3 regions of the Chryseobacterium sp. POL2 genome follow, and region 1 is predicted to be linked to each of the others. Evidence: riboswitches for the same ligand, from Rfam matches in the RefSeq annotation. Region 1 holds a riboswitch; each other region holds the start of a gene.

The links. Region 1 has a riboswitch for S-adenosylmethionine ahead of G6R40_RS12800 (Na+/H+ antiporter NhaC family protein). Riboswitches for the same ligand answer to the same signal wherever they lie in the genome.
Region 2: linked by a shared signal. The riboswitch ahead of G6R40_RS11255 (O-acetylhomoserine aminocarboxypropyltransferase/cysteine synthase family protein) and the one ahead of G6R40_RS12800 (Na+/H+ antiporter NhaC family protein) in region 1 are both predicted to bind S-adenosylmethionine.
Region 3: linked by a shared signal. The riboswitch ahead of G6R40_RS11350 (alpha/beta fold hydrolase) and the one ahead of G6R40_RS12800 (Na+/H+ antiporter NhaC family protein) in region 1 are both predicted to bind S-adenosylmethionine.

What each region holds. Positions count from the first base shown of each region.
Region 1 covers NZ_CP049298.1:2,753,225-2,763,550, reverse strand. The annotation lists gene G6R40_RS12825 (serine hydrolase domain-containing protein) at 1-1,026, shown strand, start outside; gene G6R40_RS12820 (hypothetical protein) at 1,043-2,263, opposite strand; gene G6R40_RS12815 (OmpA family protein) at 2,378-4,072, shown strand; gene G6R40_RS12810 (ectonucleotide pyrophosphatase/phosphodiesterase) at 4,127-5,395, opposite strand; gene recG (ATP-dependent DNA helicase RecG) at 5,575-7,662, shown strand; SAM-I-IV-variant riboswitch at 7,701-7,794, shown strand; gene G6R40_RS12800 (Na+/H+ antiporter NhaC family protein) at 7,829-9,139, shown strand; gene G6R40_RS12795 (GNAT family N-acetyltransferase) at 9,115-9,609, opposite strand; gene dapA (4-hydroxy-tetrahydrodipicolinate synthase) at 9,652-10,326, opposite strand, start outside.
Region 2 covers NZ_CP049298.1:2,421,233-2,431,558, reverse strand. The annotation lists gene G6R40_RS11290 (NAD(P)-binding protein) at 1-1,099, opposite strand, end outside; gene G6R40_RS11285 (polyamine aminopropyltransferase) at 1,074-2,588, opposite strand; gene G6R40_RS11280 (DUF350 domain-containing protein) at 2,581-2,796, opposite strand; gene G6R40_RS11275 (hypothetical protein) at 2,809-3,000, opposite strand; gene G6R40_RS11270 (DUF4178 domain-containing protein) at 3,011-4,438, opposite strand; gene G6R40_RS11265 (S-adenosylmethionine decarboxylase family protein) at 4,438-4,788, opposite strand; gene ctlX (citrulline utilization hydrolase CtlX) at 4,956-5,879, opposite strand; gene G6R40_RS11255 (O-acetylhomoserine aminocarboxypropyltransferase/cysteine synthase family protein) at 5,969-7,255, opposite strand; SAM riboswitch class I at 7,389-7,488, opposite strand; gene G6R40_RS11250 (dimethylarginine dimethylaminohydrolase family protein) at 7,555-8,469, opposite strand; gene G6R40_RS11245 (DMT family transporter) at 8,719-9,588, shown strand; gene G6R40_RS11240 (citrate synthase) at 9,652-10,326, opposite strand, start outside.
Region 3 covers NZ_CP049298.1:2,444,702-2,455,027, forward strand. The annotation lists gene G6R40_RS11340 (O-succinylhomoserine sulfhydrylase) at 1-424, opposite strand, end outside; gene G6R40_RS11345 (ACT domain-containing protein) at 485-2,023, opposite strand; gene G6R40_RS11350 (alpha/beta fold hydrolase) at 2,029-2,967, opposite strand; SAM riboswitch class I at 3,031-3,137, opposite strand; gene G6R40_RS15330 (hypothetical protein) at 3,427-3,642, shown strand; gene G6R40_RS15335 (hypothetical protein) at 3,691-4,692, shown strand; gene G6R40_RS15340 (MGH1-like glycoside hydrolase domain-containing protein) at 4,599-6,023, shown strand; gene G6R40_RS11360 (flavin reductase family protein) at 6,173-6,997, shown strand; gene G6R40_RS11365 (IclR family transcriptional regulator) at 7,001-7,789, opposite strand; gene G6R40_RS11370 (Asp/Glu racemase) at 7,885-8,643, opposite strand; gene G6R40_RS11375 (fumarylacetoacetate hydrolase family protein) at 8,647-9,558, opposite strand; gene G6R40_RS11380 (cupin domain-containing protein) at 9,570-10,326, opposite strand, start outside.

The sequences.
Region 1 (10,326 bases):
CGGGACAGCATATTTTTGGAACAGAAAAAATCACAAATCGTCCCAATTTTAGATTCTATTATTTCAAAAAATAAATTCAATGGCATTGTGTCTGTCGAATGGGATCAAAAAAAAATCTACGAACGCGCACAAGGTTTTTCTAATTTTGAACGTCAAACTAACATCGACAACCAAACGGTATTTCCTATCGCGTCAAACAGCAAACAATTTACAGGGGTTTTAATTCTACAATTAGAAGAACAACAAAAACTGAATCTTAATGATAAGGTTTCAAAATATTTAAAATCTTACCAAACGCCTTCTTATAAAGGCATCACAATTTCCGAGCTTCTTCATCACAGTTCGGGCATTAATTATTTTGGTGAAAAACTGATGTTCAAACCCGGCACTGATTTTCATTATTCCAATGATGCTTACAAAAATCTTGGCGACATTATCGAAGTGGTCACAGGAAAATCTTATGATGAAAATGTTATGGCACTTTTCCAAAAATTAGGCATGCGACATTCCTCAACGGGAAACTTGTACTCTGGGACAAATTTTGCAAGTGCTCATTTAGGAAAACTTAATAATCCTAAAGAAGTTCCTAATATGCCAAAACGTTTGGACAAAAATCACATTTCTATTGCTGCAGGCGGTATTTTATCAACAGTTGACGATCTTCATTTATGGAATAATGCGTTATACAATGGCAAAGTTTTGACCAAGGAATCTTTCAAAATTTTCATAAAACCTGAGAAGAATTTTGAACATTATATTTTAGGCAAAGTAGGTTACGCTTGTGGCATTATGATAAGTCCCAAATCACCACAAACCTATATGCATTCTGGATATGTGAAAGGTGCGCCTTCGCTCAACATTTATTATCCCGAGACCAAAACATCGGTGATTATATTGTCCAATATCGCTGATGAAAGTTTAGGAAAAAAAGCAATTTATAAAACACATCGCCAAATCCGAATCAAAATGGATTCGTTAACAACAATATGGAATCAAGACAAAAAAAATGTGCTTACTAATTTGTAAACACATTTTAATTATTTTAAAACAATTGATAACCAAGGATGAAGGATATCGAATTATACTCCGTATCCCATAGACTAGAATATACATATCCATTCTTTGACTGCACCAATTTTCTCGGTAAGCTGTATCTAACTTCAGCACTTAGTTTTTTATTATATTCATAAGATAAGCCAATGCCAAAACCTAATTTTGCATCGATGCTATTGTCTTGTCCTACATAAGAATAATCCATAAGATTTTCCGTTTTAGCATCCATTGGTAAATACAGAATCCCCATTGCTTTTGCAGACACGGTGGATTTTTCTTGATTGTAAAAATTATACTTTACGCCAAAAGGCAACAAAATGTTATTGTAATCCAACTTCACTTTTTTCGAAGGATTTATGGCAGAATCCACCTCATCTGTGAATGACTGAAAACTTGGTTGGATGAAAACCGAAGCATTGAAAAAATTGAGTCTGTATTCAAAATTAACTCCAATCAAAAATCCTGTATTTGAAAATTTATAGGATGCTTTTTCTGCGGCGATATCACCTTGGTAATTCATTGACAAAGACGAATTAACTACACCGGCGACAATGCCCATAGAGAAATTCCCTGTTTTTTCTTTTTCAGAATAAACTTTCACTTGATTATTAGAAGCATCACTACCTGAGTATTTTAAAAATAATTTTTTCAAAGGATCTTCGTAATACTCTAGAAATCTGATGTCTTTACTATCTTCGGAAATCCCGAATAAATTTGCAAGTTCTTTTTTATAAGAATTATCCGTAACAACATTGGTATCTCGATAATAGCGTTTGTTAATCAATTGCTTTATTTCACCATTTTTATCCTGATAGAAAAACGCTCTAGAATTGCTGTCATTATATTGAAACAAGTTATATGGTCCTTCTAAAACAACGCGCAGTAAAAGCGCCTTTTCGGTTTGCAAGATCGAGTTATTTTCTTCAATTTTAATATCATCAAATCTCGAAAAATTAGTAACAACGCTTACATATTTTGTTCCAGAGTTATAACTAATGCTTTCAAAATCTTTGGGTAACAAAACAACTTCCTTATCATTGTCATTCTTTTTTGTTACGAATGATGTTACAGCATTGTTTTGATTCTGCGTTTTTACCAGTATTTTTTCTGATTGCCCATTTCTATTAACAATTGTTGCTTCCACAAACTTTGACTGTGAAAATGCCAATCCGCTGATAAGAAACATTGGAACTAATAAGAGTTTCTTCATTAATTTTTTTTTCAAATATAAACTTCTTATTCAAACTGAAAACTAATTTCTACCAGAAATGTCAATTTATAAATTATGCTTTTAAAAATCCTTATTTTTACAAAAATTAATTTCGTGAGGAAAATCTATATTTTATTTTTAATTTGCGCTTCTTTTTTATTCTCAAAAGCGCAGTATTATGGAGATTTTGACAACAGTTTCAAAATAGGAATCAATGCAGGAATAGACATGCCGTCTTTGGATAACAAAACCCCTTTCATCAATTATAAACCTGGTGTTAATATTGGTGTTAATCTGGATTATTTCTGGACTTGGTTTGGGCTAGGTGCCGATTTTAATTATATCAGCAATGCTACAGAAAGTACGTATCCTAGCGATAATTTATTTTTAAATACGATTAAACTCAATAACATAAAACTTGACAAACATCCTATCAACAGAATGTTTATCGGGATTGGACCAAATTTTAAACATGAATTTTCGGAGGAGTTTTCTGCGATTTTTAAATTAAGAGGCGGCATTAGCACGTTAAAAAACGGAGAAGTGCAACAATATGTTGACCAAGCCAATCGCATTGACCTTAACAGCCATAACAGTTACGATATCAAAAGTATAGCTTCGGCAAAAGCACAACTGGAATTTAATTATTTCTTTACCGAAAATCTTGGGTTAAATTTTGGTGCTTATTACTTGCAGCATTTTCAAGTTAAAGAAAATGGCTCTGGAAATATTGCGGGCTATCGGCCTTTTACAGAAAATAATGGCCAAAATAATGTAGAACAAAATTACCAAGGTCGAAGCAGCCTGGAGCACGAAGCGCATTCTGTAGGCGCATTTGCTGGTTTGGTTTACCGATTCGGAAATTCTTATACATCAAAAAAATCCAAAACTACAAGCTATCCTTACAAACTGGAAGTTATCGTAAAAGACAAATATACAGACGAGGCGCTTCCCAACGCAGAAGTTCTACTTATCAACAGCCAAGGTCAGCGCGCCTATTACGGAACGTCTAATAAAGAAGGAAAAATCACTTTTAATAATGTAAAACCTGATGATTACGAACTGAAAGGAAAATTTCGTGATATAACGCTGGTCAGCAAACGTGTTGAAAAAACGACTTTAATTACCTTAATTCCTATGAAAATGGATTTGGAAAACGAAGACGAAAGATTTATCATCGAAGGAAAAGTTAGCGATTGTAACACAAAAAAAACACTTCCTTATGCAAGTGTCAGCCTTAAAAATGAAACAACTTCGGAAGTCAGAAATTTGAAAACTTCAGCCAACGGAACTTTTAGTTTCATGGCTAAAAAAGACGAATTATACAGTATCTACGGGAAAAAAAGCAATTATTTTTCTCAAACAGAAAATCTTGATGGCAAATTAAATGACCGAACTAAAAAGTTATTTCTCAACCTTCAGGTTTGTATGGAAGAAGCGACTTGCGATAAAGCGATTAACCTGCAAAACATCAACTATGATTTTGATAAAACCGAAATCCGAAACGATGCAAAACCCGAACTGGACAAGCTTTATCAGTTTTTAGCTGATAATCCCTCTATAAAATTAGAATTATCCTCGCATACAGATTCGCGTGGATCGGATGATTATAATCTGAAACTTTCGCAAGGTCGCGCCGACTCTGCGGTTAATTATTTAGTTTCGAAAGGCCTTAGCAGAAACCGAATTGTTGCTAAAGGTTATGGAGAAACCAAGTTGTTAAACGAATGTTACAATGACGCCAACTGCAGAGAAGATCAACATCAGCATAACAGAAGAACTGAGTTCAAAGTAATTTGTGCTAAATAAAGCAAAACGCCTTTCATTTTTTTTGAAAGGCGTTTTTAATTTCTAACTTTAAAACTATTTTAAGATTTTATCAGCCGTCATTTCTGTCCCATCAATAGAACTGGAAATTTTAAGTCCTAAAATCTTGGTCACAAGCGGATAAACATTGACATTGTTAAAAGCATTAATTTCTAAATTATTTTTAAAAGCAGGGCCCCAAGCCATAAAAGCAGCTCGCATTTCAGGGACTTTTTTGGGGTCATAACCATGTTTTCCCAAAGTAGTCGTTTTGCCTTTTTCTAAGAAAATTTTCGGGGCGTTTGGTAATAAAAAAATATCCCCAATTCTACCGAATGTATCATCTTTGGCACCATAATGCAAGCGTCGTGGCATACAAGCCGCCGTATAAATTTTGTAATCTTTGGATTTGCTGCGCTTTAGTTCTCTATAAACTTGTTTTATTTCATCAGCATTTTTAACTTTAACACGCAATAAAGTTTGACTATTAAAATAATCGAAACGAGACCTGTCTTTCAAAATCTCTGGAATATCGATCGTATGTTCTTTATCAACTTTAATCATACCATGATCAGAAACAAAAATAAAATTCACGTTTTTAAGACCTAAGGCATTGATTTTTTGCACCAGATTACCAATACTTTGGTCAACACTTTTTACAGCTTGTGCGGTTTCTTTTGCATCTGGACCATGATGATGACCCTTGGCATCAACTTCTGGATAATATAATGTTATAAAATGTGGTCTTTTTTCTTCAGGAAGTTTCAACCAGTTAAGGACAATATTTTCTTTGGTTTCGTTATTAAATTTTTCATGATAATTATAATAATAAGTTGGACGTGTCTTGCCCGCATCGCTCTGAGAACTCACCCAGAACAGCGAAGCCGACAGCAAGCCTTGTTCTTCCGCCAAACTCCAAAGTGGCTTTCCACCATACCAAGAGCCATCGCTGACCACTTTACGATCGTTCATTTTATAAGCTTCTTGACGTTTGTAATCATAGAAAAAATTATCAACCAAGCCATGATGCGATGGATAAAGTCCCGTGACTAAAGTATAATGATTTGGGAAAGTTATACTGGGATAACTGGGAGTCATATACTTAGCTTTTACACCTTGAGATGCCAATTTATTAAGATGTTCTGTCTGATATTTTTGCGGATAATCGTAACGAAATCCATCAACAGAAATCATGATAACATAAGGTTTTTCTTGAAAATTGGTCGCCGTATTTATTCGGTTCGGGACAATCACTTGTGCCGTATCAACTTGTGAGAAAATAAGATTAAACACCACCAAATTAATTATGAGCAAAAACTTTTTCATTGTTATTTCATTAGATTATACAAAAGTAGTTTTGATTTTTGAAACTGAGATTAAATTTGAATCAAATAATTAAAATGAATCCATGCACATCAATTTATCATTCCAACAGAACTTAGAATGTCTTTCTATTTTTAATTATGTTTAAAAACCCGTAAATTGCATTTTATTTCAACACCATTTTGAGTCTAGAAACTCCAATAGAATTTATCAAAGGGATTGGCCCAGAACGTGCCAAACTCATCAAAAATGTTTTGGCCATTTACAATGTAGAAGACTTTCTTAACTTCTACCCGATTCGTTATATCGATAAAAGTAAAATCTATACGGTAGCAGAACTTTCGCCTTCTTTAGAAATTGATGTTCAGTTGAAAGGGAAAATCACAGATTTGCAAGAGGTAGTTTCTCCAAAAGGCAAACGACTAAGTGCAAAATTCCGGGACCAGACAGGCGCAATGGATTTGGTGTGGTTCCGTTACACCAAGTGGATGAAAGAGTCTATTCCTGCTAATCGCGATATATTTATTTTCGGAAAAGTCCAATCGTTTAACAACAGTTTTTCCATGCCGCATCCCGAGATAGAAACCGATGAAACCAAAGCCATATCTGGCAGTCTTCTTCCAGTCTATTCCAGCAGCGAAAAACTAACCAAACGTGGCATTACTAACAAATTGTTTCAGAACGTCATTTATGAAATTCTGAAAAACTTACCTCAACTTACAACCGAAAATCTTCCAGAAAACCTCCTTAAATCTTTAAAATTAATGGGACGTATGGAGGCCTATTTTAATATTCATTTTCCTCAAAATGCAAAACTAGCTGCAGAAGCCGAGCGAAGAATAAAATTCGAGGAAGCCTTTTTTTTCCAGTTAGGTTTTGGACTGAAAAAACTGCATCAACACACCAAATCTATAGGAAATCCTTTTCCAATTGTTGGTGACTATTTTAATAACTTTTATAACCATCAACTTCCTTTCGATTTGACTGGCGCGCAAAAACGTGTTTTGAAAGAGATACGAACCGACATGAAACGCTCCACACAAATGAATCGTTTGCTACAAGGCGATGTTGGATCCGGAAAAACCATGGTCGCATTGTTAACAATGCTGATCGCGATGGATAATTTTTTCCAAAGCTGTATGATGGCACCCACCGAAATTCTGGCGCAACAACATTTTAATTCGATTCAAGATTTATTAAAAAACACAGATATTAAGGTCAAACTTTTGACGGGTTCTACAAAAACATCTGAACGGAAAATCATTCATGAACAACTTTTGTCGGGGGAACTATCTATACTTATTGGGACGCATGCTGTATTGGAAGATGTTGTTCAGTTCAAAAATTTAGGCTTGGTAATTATTGATGAACAACATCGTTTTGGCGTTGCACAACGTGCCAAACTTTGGGCAAAAAACAAAATCCCGCCTCATATTTTGGTAATGACCGCCACGCCCATTCCGAGAACATTAGCGATGAGTTTCTACTCTGACCTTGATGTTTCTGTAATCGACGAAATGCCTGTTGGTAGAAAACCTATTGTTACAGCACATCGCCGTGAGAAAGACCGCGCTTATGTGTACAATTTTTGTCATGAAGAATTACAAAAAGGCCGACAAATCTATTTCGTTTATCCATTAATTGAAGAGTCCGAAACTTTAGATTACAAGAATCTTCAAGATGGTTTTGATCATATTTTACAACATTTCAAAAGTTACAATATTGCGATGCTTCATGGTAAAATGAAACCTGATGAAAAAGATCAAGCCATGCAATATTTTGCTTCAGGAAATGCACAAGTTATGGTGGCAACAACGGTTATTGAAGTTGGCGTAAATGTCCCAAATGCTTCTGTGATGGTCATCGAAAGTGCTGAACGATTTGGATTGTCACAACTTCATCAGCTGCGCGGGCGCGTTGGTCGTGGTGCAGAACAGAGCTATTGCATTCTTATGACTTCTGATAAATTATCTAACGAAAGTCGAAAACGCATTAAAACCATGACCGAAACCAACGATGGCTTCAAAATTTCTGAAGTGGATATGGAGCTTCGTGGTCCTGGCGATATTTTGGGCACACAACAAAGTGGCGTTGTCGATTTCAAAAAGCTGAACCTCATGACCGATTCGGAGATTATAAAAAGCGCAAAACTGGCTGTTGAACATCTGTTGCAAAAAGATGCACTGCTTGTACATCCGAAGCATTTGTCCATGAAGAATTTTTACATCAAACAATATAAAGGCAAAAATAAGTGGGGCAAGATTTCCTAAAGATTTGGAAGATTGGCATTTATAACATAGTTTTGTAACTCAATTATCAGGAACCTCCGCAGAGGTAGCAACCTGCAACGACAAGCAAGGTGCTAAAGCGATAAGCCAATTTTTGGAAAAAATGTTGTTATCAATCTTCTGCTGTGGTCTTACTAAACATCAATACATGACGACAGAAAACAAATCTCGCGAAAGCTTCATTAGCCTTATTCCTTTTTTAGTTTTTGTATTTAGCTTTTTAGGCGCTGGAATATATTTGGGTGATTTTTATGCCTTGCCGTCTCCTATTGCTATGGCCGTGGGTATTATCTCCGCATTTTTGATAATCCGTCTTCCCTTTAGAACTAAAATGAATGAATTCTTAAAAGGTTGTGGTGATAAGAATGTGCTGACCATGTGTATTATTTATCTTTTGGCAGGCGCTTTTTCAGCAGTAGCAAAAGCTTCTGGAAGTGTTGATGCAATTGTTAATTTGGGTTTGGACTATATTCCTATTAATTACATTGCGTTGGGGATTTTTATTTTAGCATCTTTTCTATCATTAGCCTCCGGAACGTCGGTAGGTTGTATTGTTGCCCTTGGGCCCATCGCTATTGAACTGGCTACAAAAAGTGGTATTGACATCAACCTTATGGCTGCGGCTTTGTTGACTGGAGCGATGTTTGGGGACAATCTTTCCGTAATTTCGGATACGACTATTGCGGCGTCTCAGTCTTTGGGAAGCAAAATGTCGGATAAATTCCGAACCAACTTGTGGATTGCCGCGCCAGCATTTTTAATAACAATTGTCCTTCTATTTTTAAATAATTCGGATGTGCCACCACTACAGCATCACACCGAACACAACAGTCATTTTTATCTTTTGATTCCTTATATTCTGGTTATTGGATTGGCATTTCTAGGCATGAATGTTTTTTTCGTATTGCTCATCGGGATTGTCGTTTCTGGAATTATCGGTTGGTACAGCGCGGGAATGGACCTCATCACATTTTCGAAAACCAGTTATGAAGGTTTTACCTCGATGACAGAAATTTTCCTACTGTCGTTACTAACGGGAGGACTTGCAGGCATTATTGAATATGCTGGTGGCATTCGTTTTTTATTAAATAAAATCCTGAAAAGCATTCAATCAAAATTCTCGGCAATGTTTGGCATGGGCATTTTGGTAAGTCTGGTGGACGCTTGTATTGCCAACAACACCATTGCGATTTTAATTACAGGAAAAGTTGCAAAACCTGTTTCTGAACATTATCAAATAGAGCCCCGAAAAATGGCTTCTGTATTGGACATTTTTGCCTGTATCATCCAAGGCATTATTCCTTACGGCGCACAGGTTTTAATATTAATGAGTTTCAGCAAAGAGAATATTGATTATCTATCGCTCGTTGGACATTCTTATTATATTTGGTTATTGCTGATTTGTGTATTTGTATTTATTTTCTTTAACCGAAATCAAATATCAAATTCCATTAAATAATCATCCATCACATAATTGTTCCCAATGTCGAACACGGCTTCGTCATAGACTTTAAAACCTTGGGATTCGTAGAATTGTCTTGCTGAATTGTTTTTGTTAACCGTGAGTATAATTTTAGAATCCAGATTTTCTTTCGTTTTTTCTTTAACCAGATTAAGTCCAATTTTTCCAGCACCTTTTCCTTTGGCTTCCGGAACGAGATAAATGCGGTGAAGTTTTGTAATGTCGGACTCAACATGATGCTCAAAACCGACAAAACCTAGTGGCGTCTCCTTTTCAAAAATTAAAAAATAATGATAATTCGGATTCTGAAAATGCGACATAATCTCGTGTTCAGAGTACATTTTATCCAACATATATTCTAACTGATCTTTAGACAAAATCTCAGCGTAAGCATCTTCCCATGAGCGTCTCGCCAAATCCTGAATTATAGAAATATCGAACTGACTCGCCTTTTTCGTTGTTATCATAATTTAAAAAATAAAAAAAGGGCCGAAGCCCTAGATATTGTTTTAGATGGTTTGCATTTCTGCTTTTATCTTGTCTTGCAATCCTTCCGAAGCGATTGTTAAAGGCAATCTCAAATAGTTTTTGACAATTCCTTTTTCTGCTAAAACAGTTTTAATACCGCAAGGATTTCCTTCTGCGAAAATCAATCTTGTGATGTTAACCAATTTGTTATGAATGTCGTAAGCTTCTTTCACTTTTCCATCGAAAGCCAATTGTACCATCGTTGAAAATTCTTTTGGATAAGCTTGTCCGATTACAGAAATTACGCCGTTACCGCCCGCTAAAGTCACTGGCAGTGTAAACTCGTCATCACCAGAAACCAGGTTAAATCCTGCTGGTTTCTTTCTAATGATATCAAAATATTGTAGAATATTAGGTGCCGCTTCTTTTATCATGATTAGATTTGGGAATTCGGTTGCCAATCTCAAAGTTGTATCAGCTTCGATATTTTGTCCAGTTCTTGACGGAACATTATAAATAATAATATTTTTCCCTGTAGAAGCAATCATTTTATAATGTTGGTAAAGCCCTTCTTGATTTGGTTTGTTATAATAAGGCGATACAGAAAGTACAGCATCAAAAGCCGACAAGTCTGTTTCTTCAATTTGCTTTTTAACTTCCATCGTATTATTACCACCGATTCCTAATACCAATGGTACACGTGCATTGTTCACCTT
Region 2 (10,326 bases), 330 kb from region 1:
TTTTTATTTTTCTGTTTTTAAAAAAAAAGTTATTAACAAACTGAGGTGTTGCCATAATCAACTTATCAGAAACAATTTTAATCGTTTTTTTGTTAACATTATCAAAAACTAAAACTTCAACATTCTGCTCTGTTTCTATAACATCAAACACCAGATGTTGTTTTAGAATTTTGTTTTCAGAGTGTACAGCAAGATGTTTTGATAAGCGTGCATTACCTTCTGGCCAAGTCATAACTTGGTCAGATTTTTTGGGTGCCCAATCATGTTTTCTTCCTGCAAAATAATTAATCCCTGCCCATGCAGAAACATACTCAATCCCTAGTCCATAATCATCTTTGCATGCATAATCTAGATACCATAGAAGTTCTTGGGATTTAAAATCATTTTCGTCCAGCCAAGTTTTAAATTTTAAATTATCGAGTTTTTTAGTCTCTTCATTCTGACTTACATTTTGACTAGGGATTGTAAACCAAAATTTTCCAAAATCATCTTTTTTTAGTTTAAAATCATTCATCATTTTAAAGAAACGATCAAACTCTTGTTTAGAATTTTCATCTAGTCCTCTTTGCGGAATTATATCATTTTGCCAAGCATTTTTGAAAAACAATCGTTCATCTTGCGGAAAAACTAATTGATAATCATCCAAAATTGGATCCTCATATTCATCGTCGCCTAGATAGATTTTGGCTTCTTTCAAAAAATCAATAAGTTCTTGATTGTCTTTATTAGGAAGCGGAAGATAATGAGCTCCACGTGGATATTTAGAATATTTGTTTTCTCCATTGGAAGAATTACCTCCTATGAAACTTTCCATTTCACAAATCAAGAAGTTTGTTTTGGCATGCATCGAAAGTTCTCGTGCAGCCGATAATCCCGAAATGCCCGAACCAACTATCAATACCTCCGTACGGATAACTTCGGAAACTTTTGGAAAATCTTTAGCCCAAAGGCGATGTCCCAAAATATGATTAGTTCCTGTAATTTTTAGTAAAAATGATTTTGCTTTCTTAGAACAGAATTGTAAAAAAGGCAACATCATGCTGCCCCAAAACATTGTTAAAACAAAGCCTCTTCTATTGTATCCTTCCCCACTCTTCATCAAAATATCTTACTAAAATTTGGTTATCGAGACGGTTAACTTCCACATCTTTTGCTATCATGTCTTTATTAAAATAAGCCATCTGCGAAAAGTTATAATCATAAAATCGAAGATTATTTAACTTGTTATAAATCTTATTGTTCTGCAGCTCTTGAGAAGCTAAACAAAATCCCCATTCTCCAAAAGATGGTACGTAGGTGTGGTATGCCTTAACTTCTGGAAAAACCTGGTTAATTGTTTTATGAATACTCCAGAATGATTTTGGAGCAAAATAAGGAGAAGTCGTTTGTACAGAAATATAGGTTTTCGGTGTTGTTATTTTTTTTAATTCTATATAAAACTGTAATGAAAAAAGCTTTCCCAAGCTATAATTGGATGGATCAGGAAAATCAATAATAATGACATCAAAAGTATCCTTCATTTGTTTAACCCACATATAGGCGTCTTGATTAATGATTTCAACTTTCGCATTATTCAGTGCATCGTTATTGAGTTGGCGCATTGTCGTATTTTCTTTAAAAAACCGTGTCATCTCTGGATCAAGATCCACCAATTTTATAGATTTTACATTCGCGTATTTCAAAACTTCTCTAACTGCAAAACCATCACCTCCACCCAAAACCAAGACTCTTTCAATTTTTGGAGCCATGGACATTGCAGGATGTACCAAAGCTTCGTGGTAACGATATTCGTCGGTAGAAGAAAACTGCAAATTATTATTAAGATAAAGCCTAAACTCTTTATTATTTCTAGTTAAAGCAATCCGTTGGTATGGTGAACTGTGCGTATAAATTAAATTTTCGCCATAAAGTTTTTCTTCAGAAAGGGATAATATTCGGTCAGCAAAAACAAATAAACCCAACAAAATAAAAAAAGAAATAATCGATTTTGTCTGTAAAGCTATGCGAGATTTAATTTCATTTTTTAAATAGAAACAGAGAAATATAGCAACGGAGATATTGATGAGTCCAAAGAAAAGTGGTGTTCTAAGAATCCCGAGTTTCGGAATTAATATTAAGGGAAACAGAATTGAGGCGATAAGCGCACCAATATAGTCAAATGCAAACACATTGGAAACCAAATCCTTAAACTCTACTCTATCTTTGAGAATATTCATCAATAAAGGAATTTCTAACCCCACAAGACATCCTGTTACAAATACAAACATATACAATACCCACTCAAAATGGTCTGTTGTGTTAAAAATTGTAAACAAGACTATAGAGCTTATTCCTCCAATAACGCCTACAAGGATTTCGATTTCTACGAATTTGTCAATAAGATCTTTTCTAACAAACTTTGCCAAATAAGAGCCCACACCCATTGCAAAAAGATATACACCGATAATGAAAGAAAACTGTTTCACAGAATCTCCCAAAAGGTAACTTGCCAAAGCACCCGCAACCAACTCGTATACCAGACCACAAGTTGCTATTACAAACACCGAAAAAAGCAACAAAATCTCAAAAGAGAGTTTTATTCTACCCATGTATTGCGGCGCTTATGATAATAGAAATCCCAATAATAAAGGCACCAAAAATAATAGCTAGCGCCATATTATTATTTTTTGAAATTTCATGCCAGGTTTTTTCTGGTGTCAACCTTTCAATAATCCAATAGCAAAGTACCAAAATTGCAATTCCTAAAAAAGAATACAATATCGAATTTATAATCGGTAAGTAATTAAATTCTCCCATCTCTTTTATTTTTTATTTATGATAAAATCTGTAAAAACTTCTTGTATGTGTATTTGTACGTTGCCCATCTTGAATTTTTTCAGTTTTGACACAATCGCACCATTGGTTCCCAGAATAAGTCAGGTAGACAAACCAAACAAAAAATCCGCAACCAATACTCAGTAGCAACCAATTCGATTTAATATAATTGAAAACATTTTTCATTTTTAGAAAATTAATAAGGTGAGTTAGAGCTGTTCTTCCACTTCATCGTATCAAAATATCCTTTCAAAAAATATAATCCTATACCCAAAGCTAATATTACAATTATAATAATCACAAAATTCCTATAGCTAACTGGTAGCCATTCTGCTGTAATACCAAAATCAGTATTAGTTTCTTCTTCGTTGATAGATAGCACAGCTGATGGATTATTCTTTGTAAAAAGTTTTGCTGCTTCTAATTCTTTAAAAACGACTGGATTATTATTCTCTAAATTTGAAAGATTAATAGCCATCTTATCTCCAGTAGGGTTTTCAATAACATCCATAAAACCGTCGTTGGTCATAACATAACTTTTGGATCTATCCTCAGATATATAGACGTCATTGTAAATGTAAGGCGCTTTTTCCTTTTGGGCAGCAATTACAAAATGATAATTCCCTGGAGCTACTCCGCATAAGTTAAACTTTTCAGTTTTGGAACCTTCGCTCCAGCTTTCACCAGATTCGTAACCATGATAATATTCTATATCTTTGGTTGCATAGGTCACTTCATTCGTTTTTTCATTAACAAGACTAAGCTCTATACTTGCCCAAGAATTATCAACATCTGTAGCCAATTTTACTTGCATAGGAGCAGATGCACCCTCTAAGCTAAAACTTTTGGTGATTAATTCTTTATTAAAAATATCTCTATATAAAATTCTTTGGTCGAAAACTATTTTGTTGTTGTTATTACTCGTTACAAAAATCTGAAACAAAGTCATCAACAAAACTGTCATTACAAAAATCGGAGCTACCTGTTTTATATTTACATAAAAGGGTTGGACAATACCTATACCTTGATAGCTTGGCATATAGTTCGGCAGAAATTGTTGTTTGATCTTGTATTTAGAAATATGTTTTCCCCAGAAAAAAACTTTCCCCGAACCGCTTTGCTCCCAAGAGACCATTTCTGTACCATTGACGTATTCTTTATATGTAGCAACTTTAAAACTCACTCTATCCTCAAAAAAACCTTCCAGATAAGAAACTGAACTTGGTGTTGTCTCATAATGTCTATATAATTTGCCTTTAAAATCACAATAACCACGATGCTCATTAAAAGCTTCATCTTGCAATTTTAAAAACACCCAATGTCCATCGCTCTCACTCAGGAAGGCATTATTACCATCTTTGTCTTTTAGAAAATATTCTCTCCATTCCGCAACATTAGCATAGTTGCGACAAGTGACTGCAACCACAAAATACTCTACACCATCTATTATTCCGCGTTTTGTGGTGTCTAAAACCACATTACTTCCTTGTCTAGGTAATTGTTTTCTCGATTTGTTTTGTCTGACATCAATAAGATTATAACATGAGGAACAAACATATTCTTCGATTATAAAGTCAAGCTGATGCTGATTTTTTATATTACAAACTGGACAAACGAACTCCATTAGCGATATATTTTATCTTGTTGCAAAACTTCTCCTTCAAAATATGAAACGATATCCTCTGCGATAGCTTCCACTTTTTTCGTATTATCTTGTAAATAATTACATAAAAAAACATCGAATTGCAGTTGATTATATTCTGGCCAAGTATGTATACACAGATGCGATTCTTTCAAAACAATCGTAGTAGTATAACTCTGGTTATCAAAAATATGCCTGCATTTCCCCACAACTTCTGCTTCATATTTTTCTAAAGTTGAAATTGCAAAAGATTCAAAAGATTCACAATCCAAAAGCAAATCTTTTTTTTCTGTTTTTAAAGTTATTAAAATATGAAGCCCTTTGTCATTCATTTATGTTGTGTTTTTTCAAGATATTTTTAGTCTGTCTTTGATTATTTGGAAGCTTATTCCCGCTGTCCGCTGTATCTTTTGTTACGGGGCTTCGGCTCCGCTCAGCCACCTCAAAAAAGGATGCCGCTTCCATCGGGGCTAGAGATTGGTCATCACATACAAAAAGATTAATTTCTAGGAAGGAAAACCTCCGCCAACATACAACGCGCACTTCCGCCACCGTTAGTTTCTATCGTTTCTAAATCCGAATAGATAATTTCACAATATTGTTCAATTTGTGCGATCTGATGTTTATCTAGAGAGCGATAAGCCGATTGACTCATCACAAGGAATTTGTCACCATGATCATTCTGAACCTGAAGCATATTTCCTGCAAACTGCTGAAGTTGTTCTTCCGAGATTTCTACGATTTCTTTTTGGCTAGATTTAATCACTTCAATCACTTTTTCTCTTTCCAGTTCATTATCAATAGAATCAAGGCAAATCACCACAAATCTATCCGCGACACACATCATCACATTGGTATGATAAATCGGAAGCCTGATTCCATCCACCGTTTGGTAAGAATGAAAAACAATTGGCGTATAGCCATACTCTGCACAGAAATCACGGAATAGTTTTTCGTCCAACCTCAACGACACAGAGCCATAAGCAATTTTATGATCATGATCGAAAATCATACTTCCTGTACCTTCCAAGAATTTTTCATCTTTTTCAGCGTTGCTTCTATCATCGATTTTAGTGATATTAAAACCTTTATATTTAATTGCGTTTAAAACATCCTCACGGCGTTCTGCACGTCTGTTGGGCGCAAACATCGGATAAAGTACAACTGTCCCATCCGCAGCAAAGCTCACCCAATTGTTTGGAAAAATCGAATCTGGCGTATGCGGATCCAACGTATCTTTTATTGTTATAACATTAACACCTTTACTTCTAAGTTTTTCAACAAAAACATGGAATTCCTCCAAAGCTTTATCCTGAACTTCCAAGCCTTTTTGTTCTACTTGAAAATAATTATTCTCTGCCGTTTGGGCATTGTAACCGAAGGCAATCGGCTCAATCATCAAAACAGTATTGGTTGTTTGCATAATGTGAAATATGTTTAGGTCACAAAAATAGCAAAGTTCGGCAGAAAAACCACCGAACTTGTCATTTTATCATTATGAATTTAGAATCTTTAAAAAGCTTGCTCAAAATCGGCAATAATATCATCAATATGTTCAATTCCTACACTCACACGGATTTGTCCAGGCGTAATTCCGGCAGCTTTTTGTTCGGCATCGCTCAATTGTTCATGCGTCGTCGATGAAGGATTGATTACCAAAGTTTTAGCATCGCCAACATTTGCCAGATGACTCGCTAGCTTTAAAGAATTAATAAATTCTACAGCCGCTTCTTTTCCGCCTTTAATTTCAAAATTAAGAACGCCTCCGAAACCGCGTTTCAAATATTTTTCGGCATTTTCTTTATCGGTAAAACTTTCTAAACCAGGATAAATCACTTTCTCAACTTTCGGATGTTGTTCTAGAAATTCTGCTAATTTTTGAGCATTTTCAACCGTTCTTTCCAAACGAAGCGATAAAGTTTCTAGCCCCAACAACAATTGATGCGAATTAAAAGGTGAAATCGTTGGACCAAAATCACGCAGACCTTCTACCCTAGCTTTGATGATAAAAGCAATATTTCCAAAATCCGAATTTTTCCCAAAAACATCAGTAAACACCAAATCATGATAACCGGGCGACGGCTGAGACAATAAAGGAAATTTCCCATTTGTCCAATCAAATTTTCCAGAATCTACGATGATGCCGCCCACACTTGTACCATGACCGCCAATCCATTTTGTGGCAGATTCTACAATGATGCTTGCGCCGTGCTCGAATGGATTAAATAAATAACCTCCTGCACCAAAGGTATTATCGATAATTAACGGAATCTGATGCTTTTCTGCAACTTTTGCAATCGCTTCAAAATCAGCAATATTCAAAGTGGGATTGCCTATCGTTTCCACATACAAAGCTTTGGTATTGTCATCAATTAAAGCTTCAAAATCTTCTGGATTATCGTCTTTTGCAAAGCGTGCTTCAATTCCTAATTTTGCAAAACTCACTTTGAACTGATTATGACTTCCACCATACAAATAAGGCGAAGTCACGAAGTTATCACCATGTTGCAAAATATTTGTAATGGCTATGAATTGTGCGGCATGTCCAGAAGAAACCGCCAAAGCGCCGACGCCTCCATATAAAGCTGCGATACGTTTTTCGAAAACATCCGTTGTAGGATTCATCAATCGGGTGTAGATGTTTCCAAAGGCTTTCAATCCAAAAAGATCGGCAGCATGTTGTGCGTCATTAAAAGTGTAAGAAGTAGTTTGGTACAATGGCACTGCACGACTGTTAGTGTCTTTATCTACGCTTTGTCCGGCATGTACTTGTAAGGTCTCGAATTTGTAATGGTTCATCTTTTATAAATTTAAAATTATTAAACATTAAAAACTTATCCAAGATGTTGGGCATTTGCCGGAAAAATAAAAACTCTTCCGACAAGCCGAAAGAGTTTTGAATATTTTTAATAATATATTTCAAATAATCTCTGACTTATCTTTCCTCATTCCTGAGGTTGAATGTGGCACCTTACCTAAGCAGGTTGCCAAGACTTCAACGGGTCAAATCCCTCCATCTTTCTGGATAAGCGTAATTCTATATTTTGAACTACAAGAGCAAAAGTATTAACTAAATTTTAAATATGCAAGACTATTTTTTATTCTCTCACCAAAGGCATAGTAGAACATCTTAGCAATCCGCCCATTTTAGAAATTTCACGATAGGGGATTTCTTCCACGCTTATTCCCCAAACATCGCGAAGATGATTGTTCAATCTTGTAAAGGCTTTGTCGGAAACCACCACTTCTGGCGAGATGGAAAAAATATTAGGATACATCTCGAACATTTCTTCATCATTAACTTCAAAACAATTTTCTTTACCGAAAATATCAAGAATCAAATGATAGTCGCTTTCGTCAACAAATCCATTTTTATAAATTATACATTTGTCTTTTCCAACAGGGTTAAACGTACAATCCAAATGCAGAATTCCTTTGTAAGGTTCGGTATCATTTTTCTTTAGTTCAAAATCGAGAATACGTTTTTTAGGGAAATATTCTTTTAAAATTTCTATGGCATAACCATTGGTTCTAGCGGTTTTAAAATTCCTATAATCCTGTGAGTAACAAGTTCCTACAAAAACAAAATCGTCCCAAACGATAACGTCGCCACCTTCAATATGCGCAGTTTCTGGAAGGTTGATAATATTTCTCCAAGGGACTTGCTCAAAAATTTTGCGATAAGCCTCCTGCTCGTCCGCTCTGTCTTCGATAATATTAGAAATAATCATTTTATCATCGATAACAAAAGCGACATCGCGTGCAAAAACCTGATTGTAATCTTCGATAACTTCTGGACGATAGACTTTAACCTTATGTTTTAGAAGAACTTGCTCGAAGGCATTCATCTCGGCTACGATGTCGGTTTCTGTAGGATAAATATTATTTTGAATAGAAAAATAAGACTTTGCGTCGTAACTTTCCTCTAGTTTTGGTGGATTTCCTAAAGAGTTGGGTTGTCCCAAAACTACAGATTTCAGTTGTCCTGTTTCGTTTTTAATATTTAGCTTCATAAAATTCTCGTCTAAGGCAAATATACAGATTGCAAAGTATCTCCTATGGCGCGGGCATGAGGAATATCATCTGCGTGAAGATGATTTAAAATATAAAATTTTTGAAATACTAAACAATTTCAAAGTATTTATCCAAAGTTTTTGGAATAGATGGAAAAAACACTTCGTGCAAAAAAAATATCATTTGGTGCAAAAACAAACAAATTCTGATTGCATAGACGTAACTTTGCAAGAATTTTTTGAAAAGCAATGAAATCTCAAGGATATATTTTAGCCATTATTTCAGCCATTTCGTATGGTTTGATTCCGATTTTTATACTTCCGATGAAACAGATTAACTTCTCTATGGACGTTACGTTGTTTTATAGATTTTTATTTTCAGCAATTATGGTGAGCCTGTATCTACTATATAAAAAGGTAAATTTTAAAATCAACAAATGGGAATGTGGGATTCTAATGATTTTGGGATTGTTTTATGCCCTATCATCAGAATTTTTGTTTCTGGGATATGATTATTTATCTGCTGGAATTGCCTCGACAGTTCTTTTCGTTTATCCCGTTATCGTCGCGTCGATTATGTTTTTATTTTACCATGAAAAACTTTCCAAAATGGGCATTGTTTCATTATTATTGGCTTTTTCTGGCGTTATAATTTTGTGTTTGAAAGGTGATAAATTTGAAATAAATTATCTAGGGCTCGGAATTGTATTGCTGAGTGCGTTGTTTTATGGCCTTTATATCATCATCGTGAACAAAGCAAAAATCAATGTTTCTGGGATAAAATTGTCTTTCTACTCGATGTTATTCACGTCTATTTATTTTTTAATAAAATCTTTGATTTCAAAAGAAAATCTAAGCATTCCTAGTTTTTCTATTGTTTTAAATTTCGTCAGTTTTGCATTTGTAACCACATTAATATCTAGTGTAACTTTGGTTTTAGCCATCCAGAAAATCGGTTCTACGCCCACTGCAATTATGGGCGCTTTGGAACCAGTTGTTGCCGTTGCCGTGAGTGTTTATTTCTTTAATGAAGCTTTCACACGCAATTTATTAATCGGAATTGTTTTAATACTAAGCGGCGTTTCGCTCAATATGTTATCTTCCCGAAAAGAAGTTTAAAGATAAAATTAAAACATAAAAAAACTCCCAAAATAGGGAGTTTTATATTTAAGATAAATTTGATTATCTGTTTGTCATGTCAACATAGTCTCTAAGACCGGCACCTTGGTAGACTTGTCTTGGACGACCAATTGGATCACCTTTCAATCTCATTTCTTTCCATTGAGAAATCCATCCTGGAAGTCTTCCTAATGCAAACATTACTGTAAACATTTCTGTTGGAATGCCTAATGCTCTGTAGATAATTCCTGAGTAGAAGTCAACGTTTGGATACAATTTTTTAGATACGAAGTAATCATCTTCCAATGCTACTTTTTCTAGTTGCATTGCGATATCTAAAGCTTTATCGTGGATTCCTAATTTGTTAAGGATATCGTCTGCTGCTTTTTTGATAATCTTAGCACGTGGATCGAAGTTTTTGTAAACTCTGTGTCCGAAGCCCATTAGTCTGAAGCTGTCTTCTTTGCTCTTCGCTTTTTCCACCCACTTATTAACGTCACCACCGTCTTGTTCTATCATTTCTAGCATTTCAATAACTGCTTGGTTAGCACCACCGTGAAGTGGTCCCCAAAGTGCAGAAACTCCAGCAGAGATAGATGCGAAAAGCCCTGTGTGTGCAGAACCCACCATTCTTACTGTAGAAGTAGAACAGTTTTGCTCATGGTCAGCGTGAAGGATTAACAATTTATCTAAAGCATCTACTACAACTGGATCCATTACAAATTCTTCGTTTGGTAA
Region 3 (10,326 bases), 310 kb from region 1:
CTTCGGCTTTGAAATAGGAGGTTTCGATATTCCATTTTGGAAAATATTTTGTGAATAAAGTATGCGTTGAACCAAAAACCGACTGGCAACTTACAATGTGATCGCCAGAATTCAACAAAGCGGCAAAAGTGGAATAAATTGCCGCCATTCCCGTTGCGAAAGCGTAACCAGATTCTGCGTCTTCCATTTTCACTATTTTATCGATAAACTCAGTTACGTTGGGATTAGAAAATCGGCTGTACAGATTTTTGTTTTTTTCATCTGCAAAACTTGCGCGCATATCTTCGGCATCTTCGAAAACGAAGCTTGATGTAAGATATAACGGTGTAGAATGCTCATCGAACTGCGTGCGTTCGGTTTGGGTGCGAACGGCAAGGGTTTCGAAATGGTTATCAGTTGTTGGTTGTTGATTGTCGGTACTCATTGTTTTATTTTATTAGTCTACCATTTTATGAACTATTGTTACATTGCTATATTATCTAATTTATTTCGTTTCACTCAATCTTAAAATATCTCCGAAAACGCCACGAGCGGTTACTTTTGCTCCAGCACCAGCTCCCATAATTACAATCGGATTTTCGCCGTAACTTTCGGTATAGATTTCAAAAATAGAATCAGAACCTTTTAGTTGTCCCAATGCGGAATTGGCAGGAACGGAAATTAATTTCACGTCCAATTCGCCTTTGTCTTTTTGCAAATCGCCATGCAAATCTCCGACGTAGCGAAGAACGTGATTCGGTTCTTGATCATCTTTCGTTTTTTGGAAAACCTCATCTAGCTCTTCAATTCTCGATAAAAATTCATCTTTAGAAATTGGAAGAAGTGGTTCTGTAACGAGGTTTTTGATGTTGATATCTTCAAATTCGTTTACTAAATCTAATTCTCTCGCCAAAATCAACAGTTTTCTTGCGACATCATTTCCAGAAAGGTCTTCACGAGGGTCTGGCTCTGTAAAACCTTTGTTCATTGCTTCTTTCACTATGCTTGAAAATTTCTCATCCCGAACTGAAAACTGATTAAAAACATAACTCAAAGTTCCCGAAAAAACACCTTTAATTCGTGTAATATTTTCTCCCGAAAGATGCAGAAGTTTAATGGTGTCAATTAAAGGTAAACCTGCTCCCACATTGGTTTCGTATAAGTATTTTTTGTTATTTTTAGCAAGAATGTTTCTGAAATCTCGATAGTCGGAAATCGAAGAGGTGTTGAAAATTTTGTTAGAAGAAACGATATCAAAACCATTGTCCACAAATTCTGTATAATTTTTAACAAAATCTTTGCTAGCCGTATTGTCCACCAAAACAAGGTTTTCTAGATTGTGATCTTTGGCGTAATGGATAATGTCTTGAATATTAGTTTCTGTATTTGAATAATTGATTTTTTGTCGCCAATCGCTTCTGAAGCCGGATTTATTTAATACCATTTTCTTTGAATTGGAAATTGCAATGATTTTTAAATCAATTCTTTTTCTTGTTAAAATGTCATAGGCCGAATCTAAAATCTGTTCAATTAAAGTAGAACCAACATTTCCATGCCCAATTAAAGCCAGATGAACGACTTTAGGTTTTCCAAAGATCTCGGTTTCGATGATGTTTTGGGTAATTTCCGTTTGGTTATCTGTCACCACAATGTTGACGCGACCAGTTGATGATGCTTGACTTAGTAATAAAGGGAAGATTTTATTACGTTGAAGCTCGGATAGTATTTTTGTATTCTGTTCCGATACAAAACCGAGTACACAAAGGTTATCAATGCTGTAAATATTGCTAACGATGCCCGCGTTTTTTTCATGTTTAAATTCTTTGGAAAGCAATGTTACAGCCGCTTCTGCGTCTTTCTCATCGACCAAAACCGAAACGCCATTTTCTATAGCCTGTTGAGAAATAACGCCAACGCTGATGCCGCCATTGTTTAAAGTGTTAAAAATTCTTGAATCTATACCAATTTGACCAAGGAAGTCCTTGCCTTCGAAATTAACTAAGGCTTTTTTTCTGTATATATTGATGGAGGGTTGATCTGTCATGGTGTTTAGTAAATAGGTTTTAGAAGTTCTTGTAATTGTTTGTATTCCATTAAAAAAGCGTCGTGGCCATGGCTGGATACGATCTCGTCGTAGAAAATATCCTTTTTGTCCTGTTTAATTTTTTCGAAACATTTTTTAATTTCAGATACTGGAAAAAATAGATCCGTATTAATAGCGATGAGGTTGATATTGGCTTTAATTTTTCTTAAATATTTTTCATCCGTATCTATGGTCATCAACAGTTGGTTCATGAGCTTGTAGGCTTTCAAACTAAATCTTTCGTTGAGTTTTTTGCCGTGATAGATAAGCCAATCTTCTGATTCGCGCATGGATTTTTCTGGAAGTATTTTGTTATTAAATCTTTCATTAAGAGATTCTGGCGTTCTGTAACATAACATGGCGTGTACGCGGGCTTTTTCTAAAGGCTTCTCTGCGGAATCTAAAAGGTACTTTTGTACCAAGCATTGTGAATAAAGCCAATCGTGGGTTTTGTAATCTGAGGCAATTGGGATGAAGTTTTCGGCAAGATTTGGTTGTAATGCTAACATTTCCCAAGCAATAGAACCTCCTAGAGAACCTCCAATAATACTATGGAGTCGCTGGATTTTTAAATGTTTTAATCCAAGTAAAAATAGATTTGCAATATCTTTACTCGTAAAGCTTTCATAATCCTCGATAAAAAAATCGTTGTAACCATTGCCAGGAATATTAAAGCTAAGAATACTGTATTTTTTAGTTGAAATAATCTGTTGCGCTCCGATGATATTTTTCCACCAACCTTTGCTTCCAGAAACGGTTGAGTTTCCAGTTAGGGCATGATTTACTAATACAATTGGCGCAGTGCCGAGAGTTTTGCCAAAGACTTCGTAGCTAAGAGGAATTTCAAAGTGTTTTCCTGAAAGTGTTTTGTAATTGATGTGGATTGTTAATAATTCTTTTTTCAATGTTGATGATGTTTTTAAATACATTGAAAATGCCGTTGAGAATGGCTGAAAAAAGAACTTCAGTTGTTATCTGTCCAAAATATTTTGGTAGAACGTAGCACCTTCTTCGCTTTCGCAAAGGGTTGCCAAGGTTTCGTAGGGTCTAGTCCCTCAACCTTTCTGGATAACATTTTCAATATGTGAATGAACGCTTGTGCAAATGTAGCAACTTAATTTTAATTTCCAATAAAAAAATCTAAAAATAACAATATTTTAGAAAATTTTATGGGTAAAGTGTTTTTGTTTTAAGTTTTTATTTAAAATATTCTAATTTCTGATTTTGCTGAGTAGGGGTTTTTTAATCTTTTTTAAACATATTTATTGTGATAAAATTTAATGTTTTGAGAACGCCGAATTTTGTAATTTTGTTAGTGAGACTTTATCATTTTAAATAAAATATTTTGATAAGAATAATAGCAAATGGTAGAATTTGAAAGAATAAATAATCCGAATTGGAAAAAATGGGGCCCTTATGTTAGTCACCGCCAATGGGGAAATGTTCGGGAGGATTATAGTAATAATGGTGATGCGTGGGGATTTACAAACCACAATAATGCCGAAAGTTGGACGTACCGTTGGGCGGAAGAAGGCATTGCCGGAATTTCTGATGACAGGCAGTTGATATGTTTTGCCTAGTCTTTTTGGAACAAAAAAGATGCAATTATCAAAGAGCGTTTCTTTGGGTTGAGCAATTACCAAGGCAACCACGGTGAAGATATTAAAGAGATTTTTTATAATCTCGATAATACACCATCGCACAGCTATATGAAAATGCTTTACAAATATCCTATAAATGCTTTTCCATACGAGGATTTAATTAATACCAATGCACACCGAACCAATAAGGAAAGAGAATACGAAATTATCGATACAGGTATTTTTGATAATGATGAATATTTTGACATTTTTATAGAATATGCTAAAGTTGGAGAAGATGATTTTTTGGTGAGAATTGATGTTCATAATCGTAGTGATAATGATGCGCCTTTGGTTGTTTTGCCAACACTTTGGTATCGTAATAATTGGCGATGGGGTTATAACGATTACAAAGCTCAATTAAAATTTTCTAAACAAGGCGAAATTGATATTCATCATGATAGTATCCCGCTGAAGAAGCTTTATTCCAGAAATAAAAATGTAGAAGCGCTGTTTTGTGAAAACGAAACCAATAGGCCGAAACTCTTCGGGGAAACACACGACGATGGTTTTTATAAAGATGGGATTAATGATTATATCCTCCGTGGCGGAACTTCTGTAAATCCTGAGAAATTAGGAACCAAAGCGGCTTTTCGTTGCGAAGAACTTATACCAGCAAAAGCCAACAAAATTTTTGAATTTCGTTTGTCGCCACATATTCTAGAAGATGCCTTTTGGGATTTCGAAGAACATTTCAATCGCCGTATTCAGGAGGCCAATGATTTTTATGCCCATATTCAACAAGATATAAAAAGTGAAGATGAAAAAAATGTCCAGCGACAAGCTTTCGCGGGACTACTTTGGAACAAACAATTTTACCATTATAATGTCGGGAAATGGCTGACAGGCGATCCAGATAATCCTGTTGAGCGTTTAGGCTATATTAGAAATCATGATTGGCAACATCTGCACAACAAAGATATTATCTCGATGCCCGACAAATGGGAGTATCCTTGGTATGCGACGTGGATTTGGCATTTCATTGCGTAAGTTTTAGTTTGATAGATTCTCTTTTTGCAAAAAATCAACTTTTGTTGCTGACCAAAGAATGGTATATGCATCCTAATGGACAACAACCAGCCTACGAGTGGAATTTCAGTGATGTCAATCCGCCTGTACATGCATGGGCAACGTTTCGTGTTTTTAAGATTGATGAAAAACATAATGGAAAACTTGATTTATTCTTCTTAGAAAGTGTATTTCAGAAACTGTTATTAAATTTCACTTGGTGGGTTAATCGTAAAGATTTGAATGGAAATAATATTTTCGGTGGTGGATTTCTTGGCTTGGATAACATCGGCGCATTTGATAGAAATATGAAACTCACCGAAGGTGAATATCTTGAGCAGGCGGATGGCACGAGTTGGATGGCGATGTATGCGCTTAATATGATGCGTATTGCGATGGAACTGGCGACATACAATCCAGTTTATGAAGATATGGCGATTAAGTTTTTCGAACATTATTTGTACATCGCGGAAGCTATGGAAAATATAGGAAACGAAACCAATGGACTTTGGAATAAAGACGATGGGTTTTTTTATGATCTTTTACAATTGCCAGATGGATCCAGCGTTAATTTAAAACTTCGAAGTATTGTTGGTTTAATTCCGATGTTTGCTGTTGAGGTTATTGAGGATAGTTTGCTAGAAAAACTTCCTAATTTTAGGAAAAGGATGGATTGGGTGTTACACAACAAAAAAGATTTAACGCAATTGGTGTCCAAATGGTATGTTGAGGGCGAAGGTAACAAACATTTGATGAGTATCATGCGGAAAACGCGTCTTAAAAAAGTCTTGGACAGAATGTTGGACGAAAAAGAATTTCTGAGTGATTATGGAATTCGCGCCCTGTCAAAAGTTTATGAAGAATATCCTTTCAAATTCAGTATTGCAGGGTATCATTACGAAGTGGGTTATCTTCCCGCAGAAAGCGACAGTCGGATGTTTGGCGGAAATTCGAATTGGCGAGGTCCAATATGGTTTCCGATAAATTTTTTAATTGTCGAAAGTCTGCAACGCTTTCATTTTTTCTATGGTGATAATCTGAAGGTAGAATTTCCGAAAGCTTCTGAAAATGTCGTTAATCTTAACGAGGTTTCTAAAGGACTTTCACAACGATTGTGCAATATTTTTCTGAAAGACAAGCATGGAAATCGCGCGTTCAACGGTGGCGATTCAAAATTCAATCAAGACCCGTATTTCAAAGATTACATCATGTTTTACGAATATTTCCATGGTGACAATGGTCGGGGTGTTGACGCGTCGCATCAATGTGGCTGGACGGCTACGGTTGCCAAATTATTGAAACCGAGATTTTGATCTTTTTTAATGATTAAAGGAGTATGGATTTTTAATATTTAAAATTGGATCTAAAACATCGGAAATCTTGATTGTTATTAGTATTTTTGAGAAGGATTAAACCCTATTTTTTTACAATATTTATTAAATTAAATTTTAAAATTCTAAGAATGAAAAGTTTTGCAGCCACAGACATTTCGACTTACGAAATGCAGGATATTATGAAATATGCGATTGCGCCGCGTCCTATTGCGTTAGCTTCCACCATCGACTCAGAAGGAAATTGCAATTTGTCGCCGTTCAGTTTCTTTAACATGTTCAGTGCAAAACCGCCGATACTGATTTTTTCGCCATTGCGACAAGGAAAAGACGATCCTAATAAAGACTCTTTACGGAATATTTTGGAAGTTCCCGAAGTTGTGATTGGGTTGGTTAATTTTGATATTGTTCAACAAATTTCGTTAGCGTCGGCGCCTTTCGGTCGCGAGGTTAATGAGTTTGAAAAAGTGGATTTAACAACTTTGGACGCTGACCTTGTAAAACCAAAACTTATCGCAGAATGTCCAGTTAATTTTGAATGTAAAGTTCTTGAAGTGAAAGCGCTTGGTGAAAATGCTGGCGCTGGCAATCTTATTATTTGTGAAGTGCTAAAAGTTCATGTTAAAGATGATTGTTTTGGGGAGGATGGAAAAATTGATCAGGCTAAACTAGATTTGGTGGCGCGGCTGGGTGGCGATTGGTATTCGCGAAATAATGATCAAAATCTATTTAAAGTGCCACGACCAAATAATCAAAATATTGGTATTAATAATCTTCCTTTTGAATTGAGAAGTAGTAAAGTTTTTACTGGAAACGATCTAGGAATGTTGGCAAATATCGATGCGCTTCCTGAAGCTCTGTTTTCTTCCGATGTTGACCATCATAAAAAAGCGCAAAACTTCCTGCTTCAGAACAGAATTGAAGAAGCATGGGAAGTTTTAATTTTAAAATCTTGATAATTATTCCGGGAGTTGATAGCCTCTTTTTTGAGAGATTTCAAGGCCAGCTTGTTTTAGCATTTTTGCGGCGCTTCCGTTGATGCGGTCGTCGAGTCCACCGATTTTTCCCATAATGGTTAAACCGGCAATCATGGTGTTGGAAAAGTCAAAAATAGGAACCGAAATTGCCGTGAGATCCGATAAGATTTCTGCGCGACCTTGGCTGATACCGTCTTGTTTAACGGTCTCAAGCATTTCTTTCACTTTGTTAAGATTGTTTTCCAGGTCAAGTTCTCCTTTGTTGCTCTTGATTTCTTCGATAATCATCGGCATCATTGAGCTATGGGGAAGATGTGCCGCAAAGTTTTTACCAACTGCTGAGGTGAGAATAGGTAATACACTTCCGATTCTTAAATCAAATAAAGTTTCGCTATATGTGCCGTCCAATCTATAGATAATGGTTGGGCCGCGGTTACCCCAAACGCCTAAAAATATGGTGTGTCCCAAGTCGTTTGCGAGTTGACGCATATGGGGTTTGCAAAGTTCTGCAAGATCGGATTGGTCGAGATAGGCAAGTCCGAGTTTCAAACAAGAAGTGCCCAAGCTGTAAAAGCCAGTATCGGGATTTTGTTGTACAATTTCTTCTTCCTGAAAACTGACAAGATAAGAGTGGATTTTGCTCGGGGAAAGTCCAATTTGCTCTGAAATTTCTTTTAACGGTAACGGATATTGAGATTGCATTAATGCTTTTAATATAGAAAAGCCAACATTAATTGATTGTATGCCTCTTTTCTTTTTGCCTTCCTCCATGTGATTCTAAACTTTTTACAAAATTAATAATTTTAATGCCAGTTTTATTATAATTAAATAATAAGGCTCTACATTTTCCGTAAAGCCTTTTGTTTTTAGTATTTTCCTGAAAGTAAAGCTCCTGCATTAGGAACTTTTGCTTCGAGTCCTAGTTCTTTTAACATTCTATAGGTTGTAGAGATTGCGGCGGTAATAACTGGTAAGCCAGATTCGTCTTCTACAAATTGTACCGATGGTAAAGATGGCATCTGGACACAAGCTGAAAGTACGATTGCCTCTACACCGTCGAGATTTAGTTTTTTATAAATTTCTTTTAAATTCTCCGGATCCAAAGCTGCAACTTCCAGATTGTCGGAAACCTCTAGTGCGATCCAATCTTTTACAGTAAAACCTTGATCTTCTATATAATCAACAACCATTTGTGTCAAAGGCTTCATGTAGGGTGCAACAACGGCAATGTTTTTTACGCCCAATGTTGTAAGGCCTTCTATCAATGCGCCGGCGCTCGTTACGATAGGTGTGGGATAATCGTTTTCTACTGTTTTTTTATAAAGGCGCTCTTGAGAAACGCAATGATAGCCTTTTCCCATAGACATGATCGCTACCAAGCAGGCATAACCCATAACATCTACGTGAGCATCAGAAAGTTCTAAAGCGCATAAGTCTGAATTAGCGTCCATTTTTGCAAGTTCTTCTTTGGTAACATGTTTCATTCGCATTCTTGCAGAGTGAAATGTAAAACGTTCAGGAAAAATGCTTTCGCGAAGTCTAAACATTGCAGGGATTTCCGTTTCCATCGTTACGTTCGAGCTTGGCACGATTTGTCCAATACGGTAATTTAATTTCTTTGCCATGGTTTAAGCTTTAACAATGTAATTTTTTAAAGTTCCTAATTTGTCAATTGTGATTTCTACAACGTCGCCTGGCCACATGAATTCTTGAGGCTCGCGACCTGCGCCAACACCTGCGGGAGTTCCTGTTGCGATGATATCGCCGGGTTCAAGGCTTATAGACTCGCTGATGTCTTCGATGATGTCGTTAACATTGAACAACATGAATTTTGTATTCCCGTTTTGTTTTTCAACGCCATTTACTTTCGTTGTAATTTGTAAATCGTGAGGATTGCTTAGTTCGTCAGCTGTGATTACATAAGGACCCATTGGTGCGTAGGTGTCTTGACCTTTCGAAACAATCCATTGTCCAGAACGGCGACAATCTCTTGCGCTAATGTCGTTGATAATAGTATATCCAAATACGTAATCTAGAGCTTTTTCTTTTGAAACTTGTGTTGCTTTTTTGCCCATGATAACGGCCAATTCGCCTTCCCAGTCCATTTGTTTGGTAACATTTTCATTGTGCTTGATAGCATCACCTGGGCCGATAACTGTTGTCGGAGGTTTTGAGAAGATAACACATTTCTGTGGTAGATCTTTTGAGGTGTCGAGTGTTCTTGCGGATTCTGCTACGTGCTCTGTGTAATTAAGTCCAATTCCGAAAATGTTCTTGCGTGGTTTCGGTATTGGGGCGGTAATAATTGCGTTGGATAAAGGGATGCTTGTTGCCACCAAGCTTCTAGCCTCGATATTTTTTAAAGTTTCTGCTACTGCTTTTACTGCTGCTGGTCCAAGATCAATAAATTCCAGCATTGTTGACGGTAGGTCGAGATCGTTTTCGATGCCCCAAGATTCCATGTCAATAATGAGATCTTCGTGTACAATTCCTAATCTGATTTCTGATTCGATATCGCTTCTAAAACTTACTAACTTCATAATTTTATATTTTATTTTAATTGCTGGTGTCCTTCTGGGTGTGCTTTTTCTTGATAAAAACCTAATTTTTCCACGGTTGGTAAATCATTGAAAGAGAATAAATACAACTCTTCTGTTTCGGATGTGTTAGCGAATTCGTGATACAGCCAAGATGGAATGCAGAAAGTGTCTTTTTCTTTAAACTCATATTTAATACCGTCTATGATAACATAACCTTGGCCTTGTGCAACTTGAAATACAAAAGAACCGGTATGTTTGTGGGCTTTGGTTTTTTGTCCAGGTTTTAGCATTTGCATAGTAGCGCCCATTGTTAGCATAGGATGTCCACCTGTTAGAGGATTGGCGTATCGCATGATGTAGGCGTCATAAGCTGTGCCTTCGCTAACTTGAGCTAGATTTTGTAAAGCTTTTTGTGTATTTTCCCAAGAATATTTGAATAATGGTGAGTAAGGTTTGTCCCATTCTCGGTCTATTGGGATAACGCCAGCACCTGAGTAGCTCATTGGTGAATAATTTTCTGCGACAACCAAATCTTGTCCGCCAGCTTCTTCTTCCAATACAGCATAATCATTTGCTTCGAAAGCGTTAATCATCGGAATGTCCAAGCCGTCTAGCCAAATGCAGGTTTGTCCATCTTTTTCTACGCCATGCTCATGCCATGCGCTATTTGGTGTAATCACAAAATCGCGAACGCCTAGTTCTATTTTGTTGCCGTCAACAATAGTGTAGCCTTTTGCGCCTTCCATGATGAAACGAAGCGCAGATGCT